Regions from separate parts of the Caballeronia jiangsuensis genome, predicted to be linked through region 1. Evidence: riboswitches for the same ligand, from Rfam matches in the RefSeq annotation. Region 1 holds a riboswitch; the other holds the start of a gene.

Evidence for each region. Region 1 has a riboswitch for glycine ahead of PQR08_RS11370 (D-amino acid dehydrogenase). Riboswitches for the same ligand answer to the same signal wherever they lie in the genome.
Region 2: linked by a shared signal. The riboswitch ahead of gcvT (glycine cleavage system aminomethyltransferase GcvT) and the one ahead of PQR08_RS11370 (D-amino acid dehydrogenase) in region 1 are both predicted to bind glycine.

What each region holds. Positions count from the first base shown of each region.
Region 1 covers NZ_JAQQDB010000008.1:223,653-233,188, forward strand. The annotation lists gene PQR08_RS11340 (DUF1328 family protein) at 1-103, shown strand, start outside; gene PQR08_RS11345 (hypothetical protein) at 164-343, opposite strand; gene PQR08_RS11350 (FAD-dependent oxidoreductase) at 359-2,065, opposite strand; gene PQR08_RS11355 (MFS transporter) at 2,088-3,434, opposite strand; gene PQR08_RS11360 (helix-turn-helix transcriptional regulator) at 3,578-4,396, opposite strand; gene PQR08_RS11365 (cation:proton antiporter) at 4,454-5,707, opposite strand; glycine riboswitch at 5,823-5,911, shown strand; glycine riboswitch at 5,914-6,018, shown strand; gene PQR08_RS11370 (D-amino acid dehydrogenase) at 6,084-7,358, shown strand; gene PQR08_RS11375 (VOC family protein) at 7,398-7,871, shown strand; gene PQR08_RS11380 (substrate-binding domain-containing protein) at 7,876-8,931, opposite strand; gene PQR08_RS11385 (substrate-binding domain-containing protein) at 9,159-9,536, shown strand, end outside.
Region 2 covers NZ_JAQQDB010000011.1:170,568-180,103, forward strand. The annotation lists gene PQR08_RS14175 (OmpA/MotB family protein) at 1-171, shown strand, start outside; gene PQR08_RS14180 (HNH endonuclease) at 329-1,192, shown strand; glycine riboswitch at 1,366-1,468, shown strand; glycine riboswitch at 1,479-1,608, shown strand; gene gcvT (glycine cleavage system aminomethyltransferase GcvT) at 1,726-2,850, shown strand; gene gcvH (glycine cleavage system protein GcvH) at 2,913-3,293, shown strand; gene gcvP (aminomethyl-transferring glycine dehydrogenase) at 3,348-6,278, shown strand; gene PQR08_RS14200 (alginate lyase family protein) at 6,462-7,508, shown strand; gene PQR08_RS14205 (L-serine ammonia-lyase) at 7,530-8,918, shown strand; gene PQR08_RS14210 (IS701 family transposase) at 9,235-9,536, shown strand, end outside.

The DNA of each region.
Region 1 (9,536 bases):
CGGCGGCATCGCGGCAGGCGCAGCGAGCATCGCGAAGATTCTATTCTTCATATTCCTCGTCATCTTCCTCGTGACGCTGGTGATGGGCCTCATGCGACGTTGACGGCCGTCTGGTACGAGCGTCGTGTCGAGGCTGGTCGGCACGACGCTCTTTCTTCGCGAATCAATCTGCGATCCCGTCGCTCGCTTCTACGATCAACTTGAGCGACGCGTCCGGATCGTTCATCTCGCCGATCGCAAGCAAGGCAAAGCGCGCGAGAAAAAGCGATGCCTTCGCTTCGCCGAGTTGCGTCATCGTTTTGCACAGGCGCGTGTAGACGGCGTCGAGTTCTGCATCGTTCATGATCTTCTCCCTCGTTCAATCGGTTGATGCGGACAGCGCGCGTGCGATCGCCGCTTCGATGTCGTCTGGTTGCGCATCGCGCCAGCGGCCGAGCACGTGGCCATCGGGCCGCAGCAAATACACAGTGCCGGGCCGCGCGTCGTAACGCTCGAAGATGCGGCCCGTGTGATCCCATGCGTGCACGCCCTGCGCTCGCGGATGAAGATGCGCGCTCAACGGCACCGCCCTGAACGGCAATCCGCTCGCGCGCAACGCGTGCGCGAGCGTCGCGAATGCGGCGGGCAAAGCGCCATCATCTGTAAAGCACAGCGCGGTAAAGCTCGGGCCGGCGAGATCGGTCAGATGCGCTTCGCGTCCATGCCCGGCCTCCACGATCGTCACCGGATACTCCGCCAGCACCGCGCCGGGAACGGGCCCCGATGCGAACACATCGCGATCGGCGATGTTCAGTGGCGAGGTCGCATATGTGATCGCCGAGGTCTGCCGCGGATTGATCAGCGAGCGCACTTCGGGATGCCTAGCCGCGAGACTCAGCACCGCCGTGCGCATCAGATCGAATGCGAACGAAGGCGGCGCCATGAACTCCGTGCTCTTCGTGCCGTAGCTCAGATTCTCGTGCGTGGCGGCGACGCGCTCGTCCGAATAGCTGTCGAGCAGCGTATCGGACGCGAGTCCCTTCACGACGAGCGCGAGCTTCCACGCGATGTTGTCGGCATCGTCGATACCGGAGTTCGCGCCGCGCACGCCGAAGATCGGCACGAGATGCGCAGCGTCGCCCGCGAACATCACGCGCCGATGGCGATAGCGTTCCAGCGTCAGCGCATTGGCCTTGTAGATCGTGATCCAGATCGGCGACCATGCGCCCGTTTCGCCCATCATGTCGAGCAGGCTTTGCAGGCGCGGGATGACGTTATCGGGCTTCACGGCTTCGTCGGCATCTTCGCCGTCGCGTAGTTGATAGTCGATGCGCCATACGTTGTCGGGCTGTTTGTGCACGAGCACGGTCGAGCCCGGATTCGACGATGGATCGAAGTACGCGAGCCGCTCCGTCGGCCGCTCGCTTTCGAGTTCGATATCGACGATCACATAACGGCCTTCATAACTCGTGCCCTTGAGTTGAAGACCGAGCGCTTCGCGTATCGTGCTGCGGCCGCCGTCGCTCGCGACGACCCACTCGGTTTCCAGCGCGTAATCGCCATCGGGTGTCGTGAGTTGCAGCGTCGCGCCATCGTCGCGCGCGTCGATCGATTTCACGCGTGTCTGCCAGCGAATATCGATGAGCTCGGCGCGCTTCTCGGCGGCATCGAGCAGAAACTGTTCGATGTGATATTGCGCGAGGTTGACCATCGGCGGCAGCTTCTGGTTTTCGTCCTGCGGCATCGTGAAATGCAGCACTTCCGTGTCGCGATAGAAGCTTCGGCCACCCGTCCACGGCAGGCCGGTTTTCAGAAAACCGTCGAGCGCGCCCAGGCGTTCGATGATCTCCAGGCTGCGCCGCGAGATGCAGATCGCGCGGCTGCCGTGACACACGGAATCGTCCGCTTCGATCAGCACCGAGCGCACGCCATGATTCGCGAGGCCGAGCGCGACCGCGAGCCCGACCGGGCCGCCGCCGACGATCGTCACGTCATGACGTTTCACATCGACGCCTTTTTCCAGCGCCGGAACGCGCGCCGCATACTTTTTCGCCGTGAACGGATACGGCTTGAATGGCTTGTTCATCCAGTGCTCCTTGCGTGATTCCTTAGACGGCTTGTGCTTTGTTTTGCGTGATCGGCAACATCGTCACGACGAGCGCGCCGAGCGCGAGCAATATCGCCGAATAGATCAGCCCCGACGTGAAGCTGTGCGTCGCGTCCTTCAGCCAGCCGACGATCAGCGGATTGAGCGCCGAACTGATGTTGCCGGTCGCATTGATCACCGCGATGCCGATGGCGCGCGCTTTGAAGCTCAATGCGTGATCGGGCGTGGTCCAGAAGATCGACATCGCCGTATACGAGCCCGCCGACGCGAGGCACACGCCGAGCATGCGCAACGCTGGGTTCGTCGAACATGCGGTGCAGAGCCAGCCCGCGGCGGAGAAGAGCATCGGCAGCATCAGGTGCCATTTGCGCTCCTGCTTGCGATCCGAGCGGCGGCCCCAGACGATCATCGCGACGATCGTGCAGATCTGCGGAATCGCCGCGAGCAGGCCGATCGTGCGGTTGCTCGCATCGGCGCTGAAGCTCTTGACGATGAGCGGCGTCCATACGGCGACCATCGCGAGGGTGTTCACGAGGCAGAAGTACGCGATCGCGAACTTCACCACGGTCGGCGAAAGCAGTTCCGCGACGATGCCCGCGCCTCGTGCATGCTGCGTCGGCGTGTTCGCGTCGCCGGAATGTTCCGATGCGAGCGTGGCGGCGAGCGCGCGTTTTTCGTCGGCATCGAGCCAGCGCGCGGTGGCGGGACTGTCGTCGAGATAGCGATACACGACGAGGCCGAGCAGCGCCGACGGCAAGCCTTCCAGCAGAAAGAGCCATTGCCAGCCCTTCAGGCCGAGCGTGCCGTCGAGCCCGAGAATGAAGCCGGAAAGCGCCGAGCCGACCGCCGCGGTCACGGGCATCGCGATCATGAAAAGCGCATTGGCGCGCGCACGGTATGCGCCGGGAAACCAGTACGTGAGGTAGAGCAGGATGCCGGGCAGAAAACCCGCCTCCGTGACGCCGACCAGCACGCGCAATACATAGAGCGACGTGGGGCTCGTCGCGAACATCGTGGCCGTCGAAGCGAGGCCCCACGCGATCATGATCGTGCCGATCCAGCGGCGTGCGCCGATGCGCGCGAGCACGATGTTGCTCGGAATGCCGAACGCGATGTAGGCGACATAGAAGAGCGTCGTCGCGAGCCCGAATTGCGTGCTCGTGAGGCCGAGGTCCTTCATCATCGTCAGGCCCGCGAAGCCGATGTTGATGCGGTCCAGAAACGAGAAGAAGAACAGCACGAAGAGGAACCACAGCAGATGCCGCGAGACTTTCGCGATCACCGGTTGTTCGTGCGTGCGGGGTATGGGCGTCGCGTTCAATGCGCCGCTTGCGCGGGTGGATTCCATGCTGTCGTCTCCGGTCGTGTCGCTCTGTCGGACATCTGATGCGTCGGAGTATGAAGCGCGGGATCGGGCCGCCTGTCCTCAATTTGGGTACAGCGCGAGGCCGTCAGCGGATCGGGGAAAACACGGATACGTTCGAAGAGTTGTCAGACCTTGCCCGGCCCGATGCACAGCGCGAACAGTTGCCGCTGGCTCGAAATGCCGAGCCTGCGGTACGCGCGCTTCTGATACGTGACGACGCTCGTCGCCTTGATGCCCATCGCATCGCCGATTTCCTGCGCGGTGCGGCCTTCGAGCACGCCGGTCAGCACGTCGAGTTCGCGCTTGGAGAGTTCGGGGCACAGGCCGCGCACGCGCGCGAGCATGAGATGCGAGATCGGCATGTCGCGCTGCCCGCAGATCGCGTAATGATGCTTCGCCGCGTGCGCGATGAGCGGCGCCATCGCTTCGATCAACGCGATCTCGCGCGGGTGGTAATTGCCGAAGCGCGTGTCGCGATACAGGTTCACGGAGAGCCACAGATCCGCGCCCGGCTGCACGAGCAGCGACACGCGGTCCGATACGTTCGGCTGGTGATAGCACGCCGCGCGATACGCCTCGTTGGCGATATCCTCGCTCGTCTGCCGATGCAGCACGAGCATGGAGCCGGGCTTCTCGTTGCGCGCCGAGGAAACGATCTTCTGATTGCCGTCGAGCGCGTAGAAATGGCGCGCGTAAGTGTCGGCGACATCGCGCAGGAAACGTCCGCCGCGATGATCCGCCACCGACACCGTGCGCGGCCGGTTGCCGAATTCATACGCGAAGATCGTGCATTGCGAAATCGCGGCGACGTCGCCGAGCAGCTTCAGCACTTCGGCGGCGAGCGCGTTGGAATCCTCGCTGCCGATCGACGATACAAGCTCCGTCGCGCGGCTGAGATCCAGCTGCCCGTTCGAGGAGACGCGGTCGAGTCGCCAGGAGCGCATGATGGGCTAGACGAGATACGTGTGGATCCCGCTATTCTAAGCCCGCGCTTTCATCAGCTAACGCGCGATGGCCGAGCGCAGCGCCGCATCGCGGCGCACGATCCAGTTGAAGAGCGGCGTGGCCATCAGCGTGCTGAGCACGGCCATCAGCACGAGGATCGAAAACAGTCCGGGCAGGATCACGCCCGCCGCAAGGCCGATGTTGATGATGATGAGCTCCATCAGCCCGCGCGCGTTCATCAGCGCGCCGATGGCCATCGCGTCGCCGGAAGGCTCGCCGTTCGCGCGCGCGGCCGCCCAGCATGCGATGCCCTTGCCGCCGAACGACGCCAGCAGAATCGCCACGGCCGCGAGCATGATGGCCGGGTCCATCAGCATGTCGAGCCGCGTGTTGAGGCCCGAGTAGGTGAAGAACATCGGCAGCAGAAACACGACGACGAAGGGCTGCAGCATGTCGCGCAGCTTTTCCGTCAGCGGGCCGCGCGGCAGCGCGACGCCGAGCAGAAAGCCGCCAAAGACTGCATGAATGCCGATGGCGTCCATCGCGAATGCGCAGAGCGAGAACAGCGCCAGCACGGTGGCGAGCACGCTCGTGGGCAACGGCGCGTGCGGATTCAATCCGGCCGCGAGCCGGCGCAGCAACTTGCCGCCGGCGAAGATCATGAAGAGCGCGAAAGCCGCGCCGCCGCCGATCGCCGCATACGCGCCCATCCACGAGCCGCCGAAGCTCGCGAGCACGATCGCGAGGATGCACCACGCGGCGGCGTCGTCGAATGCGCCTGCGGTGAGCGCGAGCGTGCCGAGCGACGTGCCGGTCAGCCCGCGTTCGTGGATGATGCGCGCGAGCATCGGAAACGCGGTGATCGCGATCGCCGCGCCGAGAAAGAGCGACGCCTCGTAAAGCCGCACCTTCTCCGCGAAGAGACCGGGGATCGTGTGCAGCCACGGCGTCAGCGCGAACGCGAGCGCGAACGGCGCGACGATGCCCGCGATCGACACGCTCATCGCGCTTTTAGCGCGGGCGCGGAAATGGTCCGCGCGAAACTCCGTGCCGACGAGAAACATGTAGAGCCCGACGCCGAGCTGCGCGGCGACGTAGAGCATGCCCATCGTCGCCTTGGGAAAGAGCGCCTGCTGCCAGTGCGGCAGCAGCATCCCGAAGAGCGAAGGGCCGAGCAGCACGCCCGCGATCATCTCGCCGACTACTTGCGGCTGACCGACGCGCTGCGCGAGCCTGCCGACGAGCTGGCTCGCGAGCACGATCACCGCGGCCTGGGCGAAAAAATAGACGGACAACTGGGAAGACGGCATCTTTTGAGCAGCGAATAACGGACGACGGGAGTCTGAGGGCGAGGGCGGCGATCTGTCAACGTGCTGACGGGGGCTTGCCATGCGCATTTCGTACCGGTATTGTGCAAGCGTTCGACAAAGCGTCACGGAAGAGTTCGTCCTCGCGACGACGCCGACGGAGCAACCGCCCCGGAAACTCTCAGGCAAAAGGACCGTGCGCGCTGGAACATCTGGAGAGCGGCGCCTTTGCGCGCCCACCGAAGGGGAGCCCCGGTTGCCGACGTGAACGTCGGGTGGCACGCGGGCGAAACTCTCAGGTACATGGACAGATGGGGCATCGGTGCCGGCTGCGGCATGTGGCCAAGGCCGGCGATGCTCAATCAATCTGGATCATGTCATGTCACGAATCGCCATCATCGGCGCCGGGATCACCGGCGTCACGACCGCTTACGCCCTTGCGCAGCGCGGTTTTCACGTCACCGTCATCGAACGTCATCGCTATGCGGCGATGGAAACGTCCTTCGCCAATGGCGGGCAACTGTCGGCGAGCAATGCCGAAGTGTGGAACAGCCGCGCCACCGTGCTGAAAGGCCTGAAGTGGATGTTCACGCGCGACGCGCCTCTCCTCATGAATCCGCGGCCGGGCTGGCACAAGTACAGCTGGATGGGCGAGTTCCTGCGGCAGATTCCGAACTATCGTGCGAATACGGCCGAGACCGTGCGTCTTGCGATCGCGGCGCGCGAGCATCTGTTTCGCATCGCGCGGGACGAGAAAATCGACTTCGATCTCGAACGGCGCGGCATCCTGCATTTCTACGCGAGCCGCAAGGAGTTCGACGCCGCATCCAAAGTGAACGAGATCCTGACCGGCGCGGGCCTCGACCGTCACGCGGTGACGCCGGAAGAGATCGCATCGATCGAGCCGACCCTGCGCGGTGCGTTTCATGGCGGCTTCTTCACGCCGTCCGATTCCACCGGCGACATCCACAAGTTCACGCGCGGACTCGCGGATGCATGCGCACGGCACGGCGTCGAGTTCCGCTACGACACGTCGGTGACATCGATCGACGAACAGGCGGGGCGGCTCGCGCTGAGCGTCGAGCACGCGGGCGAGACGCAGGCGCTCCAGTTCGACGGCATCGTGATCTGCGCGGGCGTCGGCAGCCGTGCGTTCGCATCGATGGCGGGCGATCATCTCAACGTCTATCCGGTCAAGGGCTATTCGATCACCGTCTGCCTCGACGACGCGCGCAGCCGCGATCACGCGCCGTGGGTCAGCCTGCTCGACGACCGCGCGAAAATCGTCACGAGCCGGCTCGGCGCGGACCGTTTCCGCGTGGCGGGCACGGCGGAGCTGAACGGCTTCAATCGCGATATCCGCGCGGATCGCATCGCGCCGCTCGTCGAATGGACGCGGCGTCATTTCCCCGATGTATCGACCGCACGCGTGATTCCGTGGAGCGGCCTGCGCCCGATGTTGCCGAGCATGCTGCCGAAGGTCGGGCAGGGCAAGCGTCCGGGCGTGTTCTACAACACCGGGCACGGGCATCTCGGCTGGACGTTGTCGGCCGCGACGGCTGAGATCGTCGCGGAAACGGTGTCGCAGCGCCTGCCTTCGAAGCGCGTGCATGTCGGCGCATCGTCGCAGGTGAGGGTGAATACGCCGGCGTGATATCGTCGGCGCACTGTTCACTGTCCGAAGGAGCGCGCAATGGCCGAACTCGTCAATTGCCTGTGGTTCGACGGTAATGCCCGTGAAGCGGCGGAGTTTTACGCCGCCACCTTTCCCGATAGCCGCGTCGGCGCGGGCCATGCGTCCGCGAAGCCGGGCGTGGGGCAGGGGCCGGAGCTGACCGTCGAGTTCACCGTCCTCGGCCAGCGCTTCCTCGGACTGAACGGCGGCCCCAACTTCAAGCCGAACGAAGCGGTGAGCTTCATGGTGCATACCGCCAACGCGGAAGAGACCGATCGCTACTGGAACGCGATCGTCGGCAATGGCGGCGAGGAAAGTCGGTGCGGCTGGTGCAAGGATCGCTGGGGTTTTTCATGGCAGATCACGCCGAAGCGGATGCTCGAGATTTTCAGCGGCCCCGATCGCGAAGCCGCGAGACGCGCGATGGACGCGATGATGACGATGAAGAAGATCGACATCGCCGCGATCGAGCGCGCGGCGGCGGGCGGCTAAAGGCTCAGCGATCGAATTCCTTCGTCTGATCGGCTTCCTCGAACATCTTGCCGAAGCCCGTCGGCACGAGCACGACGGAGCGATCGGCGGGATCGTAGTGATCGGCGAGTGCGAACGCTTCCGAGATGATCGTCTGCACGTCCTGACGCAGCATCGTCACGTCGAAGGACAAATGCGCGGCGAACGGGTCCCAGTCGAAGCAGCCGACGACCGCCGATTTCCACGCATCGGGCGATAACGTCGATGTGAACTGCACGAGACCTTCGAAGGCGGTGATCGAGTTCATCAGCAAGCCCGATGGCAACCGGCCGAGCTTCTCGTGGCGGACCGCGAGCGCGCGTCTCGCGGACGCGGCGTTGTAGCCGCAGCATTCGACGGCATCGGACGCGGGCGCGATGCGCCGTGCTTCGAACGCATCGCGAAAGCCCGCGATGCGCGTCTCGGTCGCGTATTCGCCTGCCACGCCGCCGAGCAGAATCAGTTCGTCCGGAGATTCGCCGCGCGCGATGAGCTTGTCGATCAGCACATCGGTGATCGCGCGCGCGCCGCTGCGATTGTCCGACACGACCGAAGGCGCGCCGTCGCCGGGCAGATCGACGTTGATCGACGGCACGCCAGCCGCCGAGCACAGCGCGTTGAGCGGCGCCGGATTGCGCACGCCGGCGATGAACAGCAGTTCGACTCGCTGTGACAGCAGCGTCTCGGTGACGCTCACTTCGACAGCGGGATCGCGCTGCGTGCCGACCACGATCGGACACAGACCGCGGCTGCGCGCCTGATCCTCGAAAGTCTGCGCGAGGCCCGCGAAAAAGCGGTTGCGGTAGTGCGGCAGCACCATGCCCGCGAGCCCCGATCGCGACAGCCGCAGCCCGCGCGCCTTCATGTTGACGTTGTAGCCGAGCGTGCGCGCGCTCTCCAGAATCCGGTTCGCCGTCTCCTCCTTGATGCGATAACGCGTCCAGGTGCCGTTCAGCACCATGCTCACTGTGGCCGTCGACGATCCCGTCGCCTTCGCGATGTCGTAGATCGTCGACTTCTTTCCGGGGGTATTGCTGACCATCGGGCTTCGCTCCAACCGCGTGTGTTTTCCCAGACGGTAGCCTGTCCGAAAGACGGAACCGAACTAGGGTTTGTCCGAGTCGACCCTGTTGCTGAATAGATTCAGCATACGCCGAACCGGGTTGCTGAATGGATTTAGCGTCATTCGTCCAGACACCGGCGCATCTGGAATTCCGATCACTCAACTGGGCGTCTGCTCGATGTGTGCGGATGTCCTCCGGAGGAGACATGTCCAAGAATATGATTCGCTCGTTGTGTGCAGGCGTGGCCGCATTCGCGTTGGCAATCGGCATGGCCTCGGCGTCGCCCGACAAGCCGGTCATCGGTGTCGTCGTGAAGATCGGCGGCATTCCGTGGTTCAACGCGATGGACGCCGGCATCAAGAAGCGCGCCGAGCAACTCGGCGTGAAGGCGTTCATGGTGGGCCCGACGAGCGCCGATCCGGCGCTGCAGGTGCGCGCGATCGAAGATCTCATCGCGCAGAAGGTCGATGTGATCGGCGTCGTGCCCAACGATGCCGAAGTGCTCGAACCCGTGTTGCAGCGCGCCCGCGCGGCCGGCATCAAGGTCATCACGCACGAATCGCCCAAGCAGAAGAACGCCGAC
Region 2 (9,536 bases), on a different contig from region 1:
GATGCGGTTAAGGAAGTTCGCATCGAAGGCCATACCAGTGCAGTATGGAGCGGAACCACTGATGAGACAATGGCCTACTTCAAAAATATGGAGCTTTCTCAAGCGCGCACGCGCAGCACGCTGGAATTTTTGTTATCGCTGTCGGCGAGCTCGTCGGAAAAAAATGGTTGATTCAGCATGTGACGGCAAACGGCTTGTCTTCATCGCGTCCGTTGTTATCCGCGGGAAAATTCGTTAATGCCCAACTCAACGATCAACGAGTTGAGTTTCGTATCGTAACGAATGCCAGCGAGAAAATGGATTCGATTGCTAAAGAGCTTCAGCCAAGATGAATCGAGAATTACCAGATTTTTTAAAGTGGGAGTCGTTCAATTCCCTTCGTGAACGCATGGAGGCGACACTCATCGGTCCGTTTGGCCCGAAGTGGCAAGCCGCTCGAATCAAGATTCCTTTGTTCGATCAACTCCAGAATGGTGGCGTAGATGTAGGAGCAGATCAATTTAGCGAACTACGCGATGGTACGCTGGAGTACAGTGGGTACCGAGTTTTGATCTATATTCGAGACATCTCCGTCATTAACGGAGAAGAGACGTTACCCCGCTATCATCTCGCATATTGTCGAACGCTCGAGAATATGAAAAGGGCGAATCGATTCGGAAGATACGTGGTATCAAATGCGGAAACCGGGATGTTTCATGTGAACATCATCAACGGGGATGGCTGTTCCACGCGTCGGGAGATGGTTCCATTGAAGGTGTGTCAGAACTGCCTTGACCGAATTGGCTGGAACGGCTTCAAAATAAACATGCGGCACGATGACAGACGTGAATCGGTGAACGGTTTCAAATTGTCTGATTTTTTCAAGCAATATCCTCGTGATCTGTTGAGCAAAGATTCGGCTCAACCAGCCGCAACAGCGCCCTTGAATACGTATCCCTTTGATTGGCAGCGGATCTCAGAAGAAATCAGGCGAAAGCGAAAATATAAGTGCGAGCGATGCAACCGTGAACTCGATCAGTCAGCTTCACGGTTCCTTCATGTTCACCATCGCAATGGACTTAAACATGACAATCGCGAGGAAAATCTTGAAGTTCTTTGTGTTCGTTGTCACGCGGAGGAACCGATGCACGGCCAAGTCAGGCGCTTGCCCGAGTATCAGGATTTCGATAGGGAATACGGCGATCGATACTGATGAGTCACGAGGTGGGCCTTTTTTTTCGGGCAAGTGGGCAAGTTAGCAGCGGGCCTCGTTGAGGTGCATTCACAGTCTCGGACCGAACAAGGTAGCAACAGTAACGCAGTTTTTAATGCAATCAGACGCGCCCGAATCCGTTTGACAACCCCAATTCGGTCGCGTAAATTCTGCCGCACGCGTCGGGAGAGCGCGTGGTTTCGTTCATGCAGCGAAGACCGCGCCGCCGAAGGGGCACACCCGCAAACTCTCAGGCAAATGGACCGACTGCGTCGAGGAATTCGTTTCCTCGCACTCTGGAGAGCGGCAGCGGCTTCAGCATGAAGCCAGTTGCCCACCGAAGGGGCGCGCGATGAACCATCAGTCACGCCGATGGTTCGCGCAATCTCTCAGGTACCGAGGACAGAGGGGTCACGCATCGCAACCGCTTCGCGGCATGCGCCTTGCGCGCTGCATCAGGCAGCACGAAGGCGCATCCGGCCAGGCGAAATGTGCGCTGCGTGGCCTTTTTTGTTTCGCGAACCGAGGCCCCGATGACCGAACTCCAACACACGCCCCTGCACGCCGCCCACCTCGCGCTCAACGCGCGCATGGTCGATTTCGGCGGCTGGGACATGCCCGTCAACTACGGTTCGCAGATCGACGAGCATCGCGCGGTGCGCACCGACGCCGGCATGTTCGACGTGTCGCATATGCGCGTCGTCGATTTCGAGGGCGACGCCGTCCGCGAATTCTTCAAGCACGCAATCGCCAATAACGTCGACAAGCTCACGACGCCGGGCAAGGCGCTCTACTCGTGCCTGCTCAACGACAACGGCGGCGTGATCGACGATCTGATCGTCTACTACTTCTCCGAAACGAATATCCGCGTCGTCGTGAACGCTGGCACGGCGGAGAAGGACATCGCCTGGTTCGGGCAGTTGAATGCCGAAGGCAAATTCAATCTTTCGATCACACCGCGCCGCGATCTCGCGATCATCGCCGTTCAAGGCCCGAACGCGCGCGAAAAGACCTGGCAAGTGCTGCCGGACACGCGCGCGCAAACCGAATCGATCAAGCCGTTCAACGCGGCCGTTTTCCCGTCGACGCAATATGGCGAGCTGATGCTTGCGCGCACCGGCTACACCGGCGAGGACGGTTTCGAGATCGTCGTTCCGGCGACGCAGGTCGAGGCGTTGTGGAACGCGCTCGCCGCCGCGGGCGTGAAGCCCGCAGGCCTCGGCGCGCGCGATACGCTGCGCCTCGAAGCCGGCATGAATCTGTACGGCCAGGACATGGACGAGAACGTCTCGCCGCTCGACGCCGGCCTCGCATGGACCGTCGATCTGAAAACGGAACGCGATTTCGTCGGCCGCAACGCGCTCGAAGCGAACGGCTCGAAGGCGAATTTCGTCGGGCTCGTGCTGATCAAGGAAAACGGCAAGGCGGGCGGCGTGCTGCGCGCGCATCAGAAAGTCGTCACGCAACACGGCGACGGCGAGATCACGAGCGGCACTTTTTCGCCTTCGATGCAGGAATCCATCGCGTTCGCGCGCGTGCCGACGGGCGTTGCCGTCGGGGACACGGTGCAGGTCGTCATCCGCGACAAGCAACTTCCGGCGCGCGTGGTAAAACTTCCGTTCGTGCGCAACGGCCGTGTGTTGGTCGAGCTTTCATAACGCCGTCGCGCCCGTTCCCTCCGATCAAGCAACTCACGAAAGAACCACGCAAGGAGCATCCAATGAGCATCCCGGCCGATCTGAAATACACCGAATCGCACGAATGGGTCCGCACCGAATCCGATGGCACGCTAACCATCGGCATCACCGATCACGCGCAGGAAGCGCTCGGTGACATCGTGTTCGTCGAACTGCCCGCGGCGGGCAAGACCGTTACGGCCGGCGATGCGATCGCCGTCATCGAATCGGTGAAGGCGGCATCCGACATTTACGCGCCGGTTTCGGGCGAGATCGTCGAATCGAACGACGCGCTCACCTCGGCGCCCGATCAGGTGAACGGCGCGCCGTACGAAAGCTGGCTCTTCAAGATCAAGCCGGCGGGCGACGCCGGTCTGGACAAGCTGCTCGACGCCGAAGGCTACGGCAAGTCGATCGGCGAATAACTCATCTCAATGACGATTGCGGCTCGACGGAGAGCCGCAATCGCAGGACAAAACATGAAGCTCGAACACCCGGATCGCCTGATGAACCGCACCTCCCTGTCACTCGCCGCGCTCGAATGCCATGACGCATTCGCCGAGCGGCACATCGGCCCCGATGACGCGGACCAGCGCGCAATGCTCGACGCGCTCGGTTTCGCGTCGCGCGCGGCCTTCATCGACGCGGTGATTCCTGAATCGATCCGCCGCAAGGAAACGCTGCCGCTCGGCGCGTTCACGCAGCCGAAGAGCGAGGCGGAAGCGCTCGCGTCGCTGCGCAAGCTGGCGGACGAGAATCTGGTGTTTCGAACCTGGATCGGACAGGGTTACTACGGCACGCACACGCCGGCGGTGATCCTGCGCAACGTGCTCGAAAATCCGGCGTGGTACACGGCTTACACGCCGTATCAGCCGGAGATTTCGCAAGGCCGTCTCGAAGCGCTGCTCAATTTCCAGCAGATGGTGATGGACCTGACGGGCCTCGCGATGGCGAACGCCTCGCTGCTCGACGAAGCCACCGCCGCAGCCGAAGCGATGACGCTTCTGCAACGCGTCGGCAAGCCGAAATCGAACGTGTTCTACGTCGCCGACGACGTGCTGCCGCAGACCATCGAAGTGGTGCAGACGCGCGCGAAGCCCGCGGGCATCGAAGTGAAGGTCGGTCCGGCCGCGGATGCCGCGAGCGCGAACGCGTTCGGCGTGCTGCTGCAATATCCCGGCGCGAATGGCGATGTGCGCGACTATCGCGCGCTCGCGGAAGCAATCCACGCGGCGGGCGGCCATGTCGTCGCGGCGGCGGATCTGCTCGCGCTGACGCTCATCACGCCGCCCGGCGAATGGGGCGCGGATGTCGCGATCGGCAATACGCAGCGTTTCGGCGTGCCGGTCGGCTTCGGCGGCCCGCACGCTGCTTACATGGCCGTGCGCGACGAATTCAAGCGCCAGATGCCGGGGCGTCTCGTCGGCGTGACCGTCGATGCGCAGGGCAACTCCGCGCTGCGCCTCGCGCTGCAAACGCGCGAACAGCATATTCGCCGCGAGAAGGCGACGTCGAACGTCTGCACGGCGCAGGCGCTGCTCGCGATCATGGCCAGCATGTATGCCGTCTATCACGGCCCGCGCGGCCTGAAGACAATCGCGTCGCGCGTGAACCGCGTGGCGTCCATCTTCGCGGCGGGCGTGAAGAAGCTCGGCTACACGATCGCCAACGACACGTTCTTCGACACGATCACGATCGACAGCGGCGCGAGCACGACCGCGCTGCATCAGGCTGCTTACGCCGCGCATGTCAATCTGCGCCACGTGAGCGCGACGCAAGTCGGCGTATCGGTCGATGAAACCACCACGCGCGACGACCTGCTCAAGCTCTTCGCGCTGTTCGCCGAAGTCGCGGGCAAGACCGAAACGTTCGATATCGACGCGCTCGATCAGGCCGCCGCCGATTCGCTGCCTGCCGAACTGCATCGCACGAGCGATTACCTCACGCATCCGGTCTTCAACCGCCATCACTCCGAACACGAAATGCTGCGCTATCTGCGCAGCCTCGCGGACAAGGATCTCGCGCTCGACCGCACGATGATCCCGCTCGGTTCCTGCACGATGAAGCTCAACGCGACCTCGGAAATGCTGCCCGTCACGTGGCCCGAGTTCGCGCAGATTCACCCGTTCGCGCCGGCGGAGCAGACGCTCGGCTATCGCACGATGATCGATCAGCTCGAACAGATGCTGGTCGCATGCACGGGTTACGCGGCTGTCTCGCTGCAGCCGAACGCCGGCTCGCAAGGCGAATATGCGGGCCTGCTGATCATCCACGCGTATCACGAATCGCGCGGCGAGGGGCATCGTAACGTGTGCCTGATTCCGGCGTCCGCGCACGGCACGAATCCGGCGTCGGCGCAGATGGCGGGCATGCAGGTCGTCGTCGTGGCGTGCGATGCGAACGGCAATGTCGATATCGAAGATCTGAAGGCGAAGGCCGGGAAGCATTCCGCGAATCTCGCGGCGATCATGATCACGTATCCGTCGACGCACGGCGTGTTCGAGCGCAATGTTCGCGAGATTTGCGACATCGTGCATTCGCACGGCGGCCAGGTGTATGTCGATGGCGCGAACATGAACGCGATGGTCGGCCTGTGCGCGCCGGGCCAGTTCGGCGGCGACGTGTCGCACCTGAACCTGCACAAGACGTTCTGCATTCCGCACGGCGGTGGCGGGCCGGGCGTCGGTCCGGTCGCGGTCGGTGCGCATCTGGCGAAGTTCCTGCCGAATCAGGCATCGACCGGATACAAGCGCGATGACGCGGGCATCGGCGCGGTGTCGTCGGCCCCTTACGGCTCGGCCGCGATCCTGCCGATCTCGTGGATGTACATCGCGATGATGGGCGCGAAAGGGCTCACCGCCGCGACCGAAAGCGCGATTCTCGCCGCGAACTATGTCGCGAAGCGGCTCGCGCCGCACTATCCGGTGCTGTACAGCGGCGCGGGCGGACTCGTCGCGCACGAATGCATTCTCGATGTACGGCCGATCAAGGAATCGAGCGGCATCTCGGTGGAAGACGTGGCGAAGCGTCTGATCGACTACGGCTTCCACGCGCCGACGATGAGCTTCCCCGTGCCCGGCACGCTGATGGTCGAGCCGACGGAATCGGAATCAAAGGAAGAGCTCGACCGCTTCATCGACGCGATGATCGCAATCCGCGAGGAAATTCGCGCGGTGGAAGAAGGCCGCGCCGATCGCGAAGACAACGTGCTGAAGAACGCGCCGCACACGGCGGCGGTCGTCACTGCGGACGACTGGACGCACAAGTACACGCGCGAGGCGGCGGCGTATCCGGTGAAGTCGCTGGTGGCGCGCAAGTACTGGTCGCCGGTGGGTCGCGCGGACAACGCGTATGGCGATCGCAATCTGATGTGCTCGTGCGTGCCGGTATCGGAATACGCGGACGAGTAAGGTTTCGCGCAGAACCTGAGAGAAAGCGCCGCCCGAAAGCGTAAAGCATTGTCGGGCGGTTTTGCGGCGCGTTCCAGAACAGCTAACATCTCACCCCGGACCAAAAAGCCAAACCAGGGAGTTCACATGGCGTTCAAGGTGCGAGAGGTGAAAGGGACGATCCGCGCGCGCAGGGTGCGAGCGATGCTGGGGGCGATGCTCATCGTCGCGTCGTCCGCGCAGGCCGCGATGAATTTCTGCGCCGCGCCCGCGATGCAGACGAGCGAGCGCACCAATGCCGATCCCGGCGTGAAGGCGCTGGTGAAGATGGTGCAATCGCACGTGAACGATCAGCCGAAGGCACGCGCGAAGCTGCACACCGAAGGCACGCTGCCGCACGAAGGCATTTACGACGAGAGCGTCGAAGCGGAGAAAGACCTCGGTCTGATGCGCGACGCCGCACTCGCGTGGCGCGCGACGGGTGACGAGCGCTATCTGCGGCTCGTCGACCGCTTCCTGCTCGCATGGACGACGACCTATCAGCCGAGCTTCAATCCGATCGACGAAACGAATTTCGAATCGCTGATCCTCGCATACGACCTCACGGCAAGCGCGTTGCCGGTCAGGACGCGCAACACGGCGAACGCGTTCATCACGAAAATGGTGACCGGCTACATCGCCGATATGGACAAGCAGCCCCGGCCGCTCACGGGCAATTACCGGAACAACTGGCAGAGCCATCGCGTGAAGCTGGTGGCGATGGGCGCGTTCACGATCGACGACCGCAAGCTCATCAACGCGGCGCAGCGGCTGTTCGTCGAGCATATCGGCGACAACATCGCGCCGGATGGATCGACGGTCGATTTCGCCGAACGCGATGCGCTCCGCTACGTGACATACGATCTTCAGCCGCTCGTGACGGCGGCGCTCGCCGCGCGGCGGCACAACCGCAACTGGCTGCCGGAACGCGCGCAGTCGGGCGCGACGCTCGCCGAAGCGCTCAACTGGCTCACGCCTTACGCGCTCGGCACGAAGACGCACGATGAATTCGTGAAGTCGTCCGTGCCGTTCGACGCCAAGCGTCGCGAGGCGGGCTTGCCGGGATTTTCGGGTCAATGGGACCCGAAGAACTCGGCGGAACTCTTTCATCTGGCGGCGCGGCTTGACGGCCGCTACGCGCCGGTCGCGCTGCGGCTCGCGCCGACACCGCCCGCGTGGCTCGCGGTGTGTCTGCCGCTGCCGGCGCGCTAACTCTTACAGGCAGGAGCAGTCATGGCAGTCAGCGTTTTCGACCTCTTCAAGATCGGCATCGGACCTTCGAGCTCGCACACCGTGGGACCGATGCGCGCCGCGTTGATGTTCGCGCAAGGGCTCGAGCGCGACGAGCTGCTGGAATCGACCGCATCCGTGAAATGCGAGCTGTACGGCTCGCTCGGCGCGACGGGCAAGGGCCACGGCACGGACCGCGGCGTGATGCTCGGCCTGATGGGCGACGCGCCCGATACCGTCGATGCATCGGGCATCGTTCCCCGGCTCGAAACCGTGCGTACGTCGAAGACGCTCGCGCTCTTGGACAAGCGCAAGATTCCGTTCACGATCAAGGAGAACATCGCGTTCTATCGGCAGGCGCTGCCGGAGCATCCGAATGGCATGAAGCTCTACGCGTTCGATGTGAACGGCGCGTTGCTGCGCGAAGCGACGTATCTATCGGTTGGCGGCGGTTTCGTCGTGACGGCGGGCGCGGCGAACACGGCGGTGCTGACGGCGCACGAACACTTGCCGTATCCGTTTCACACCGGCGACGAGTTGATGAAGATGTGTGCGGAATCGGGCAAATCGATCGCGCAATTGATGTGGGAAAACGAGCGCGTGTGGCGCAGCGAAGACGAGATTCGCGCCGGGCTTCTGCGCATCTGGGACGTGATGCAGGATTGCGTCGCGCGGGGATGCGGCATCGGCAATCCGGCGGCGGAAGGACACTTGCCGGGGCCGTTTCAGGTGAAGCGACGCGCGCCGCAGTTGTACAGGGCGCTCACGGGCAAGCCGGAGCAGGCGCTGCGCGACCCGCTTTCGATGATCGACTGGATCAATCTCTACGCGATCGCGGTGAATGAAGAGAACGCGATCGGCGGGCGCGTCGTCACGGCGCCGACCAATGGCGCGGCGGGGATCATTCCGGCGGTGCTGCACTACTACGACCGGTTCGTGCCGGGATCGAACACGCAGGGCGTCGTCGATTTTCTGCTGACGGCGGCCGCGATCGGCATTCTGTACAAGATGAATGCGTCCATCTCCGGCGCGGAAGTCGGATGTCAGGGAGAAGTCGGTGTCGCCTGTTCGATGGCGGCGGGTGCGTTGGCTGCGGTGCTCGGTGGAACGCCGGCGCAGGTGGAAAACGCGGCCGAGATCGGGATGGAGCATAACCTCGGGCTGACTTGCGATCCGGTCGGCGGGATGGTGCAGATTCCGTGCATCGAGCGCAATGCGATGGGTTCCGTGAAAGCCGTCAACGCCGCGCGTATGGCGATGCGCGGCGACGGGTCTCACTATGTTTCGCTCGATTCGGTCATCAAGACGATGAGGGAGACTGGCGCGGATATGAAGACCAAATATAAGGAAACGTCGCGCGGCGGGTTGGCGGTGAATATTGTGGAGTGTTGAGGAATCCATGCCTTCGAGCAGGCGTCACCTCGACGACTGAAACATTCGTTGGATGGCGCTCGAAGCGCGGAATGAAGCAGTTAGCATCGGTAGAACAAGAACGACTCTACCGATCGCGATCTTGAACCCATGCGCTCGGTAGAAATACCTGAGAGCATCGCATTGGAACCGAAGGAACTTGCTGCGCACAGAAACATGCGCAAGACGTTGAGCGGCGCATTGCCATTCAAGCCAATGAACAAGACGAAGTGGCCTAACACTACAGCCGTAGTTATTTTTCCTATACTAAGTTAGTACTACTACTTTGCATAGGATCATGAAAGAGATTGCTAAAGCATGGGAACGTGAACTGGATGAATTGCATGAGAGATTGGCTGGCCTGTTCAGGCGCGCTGAACCGAGACAGCGTTCGCGAGCCTATCTAAAAGGTTTGCTTGGTACGGTCGAACGCAAGAACGGCTGGCAGCTTGCCGAATGGATCGGCGATGCCACACCCGATGGTGTGCAGCACCTTCTCGAGAGAGCACAGTGGGATGCCGACAAGGCGCGCGACGTACTGCGCGAATACGTCGTTGAGCAACTCGGCGAGCGTGAGGCGGTGCTGATTGTGGATGAGAC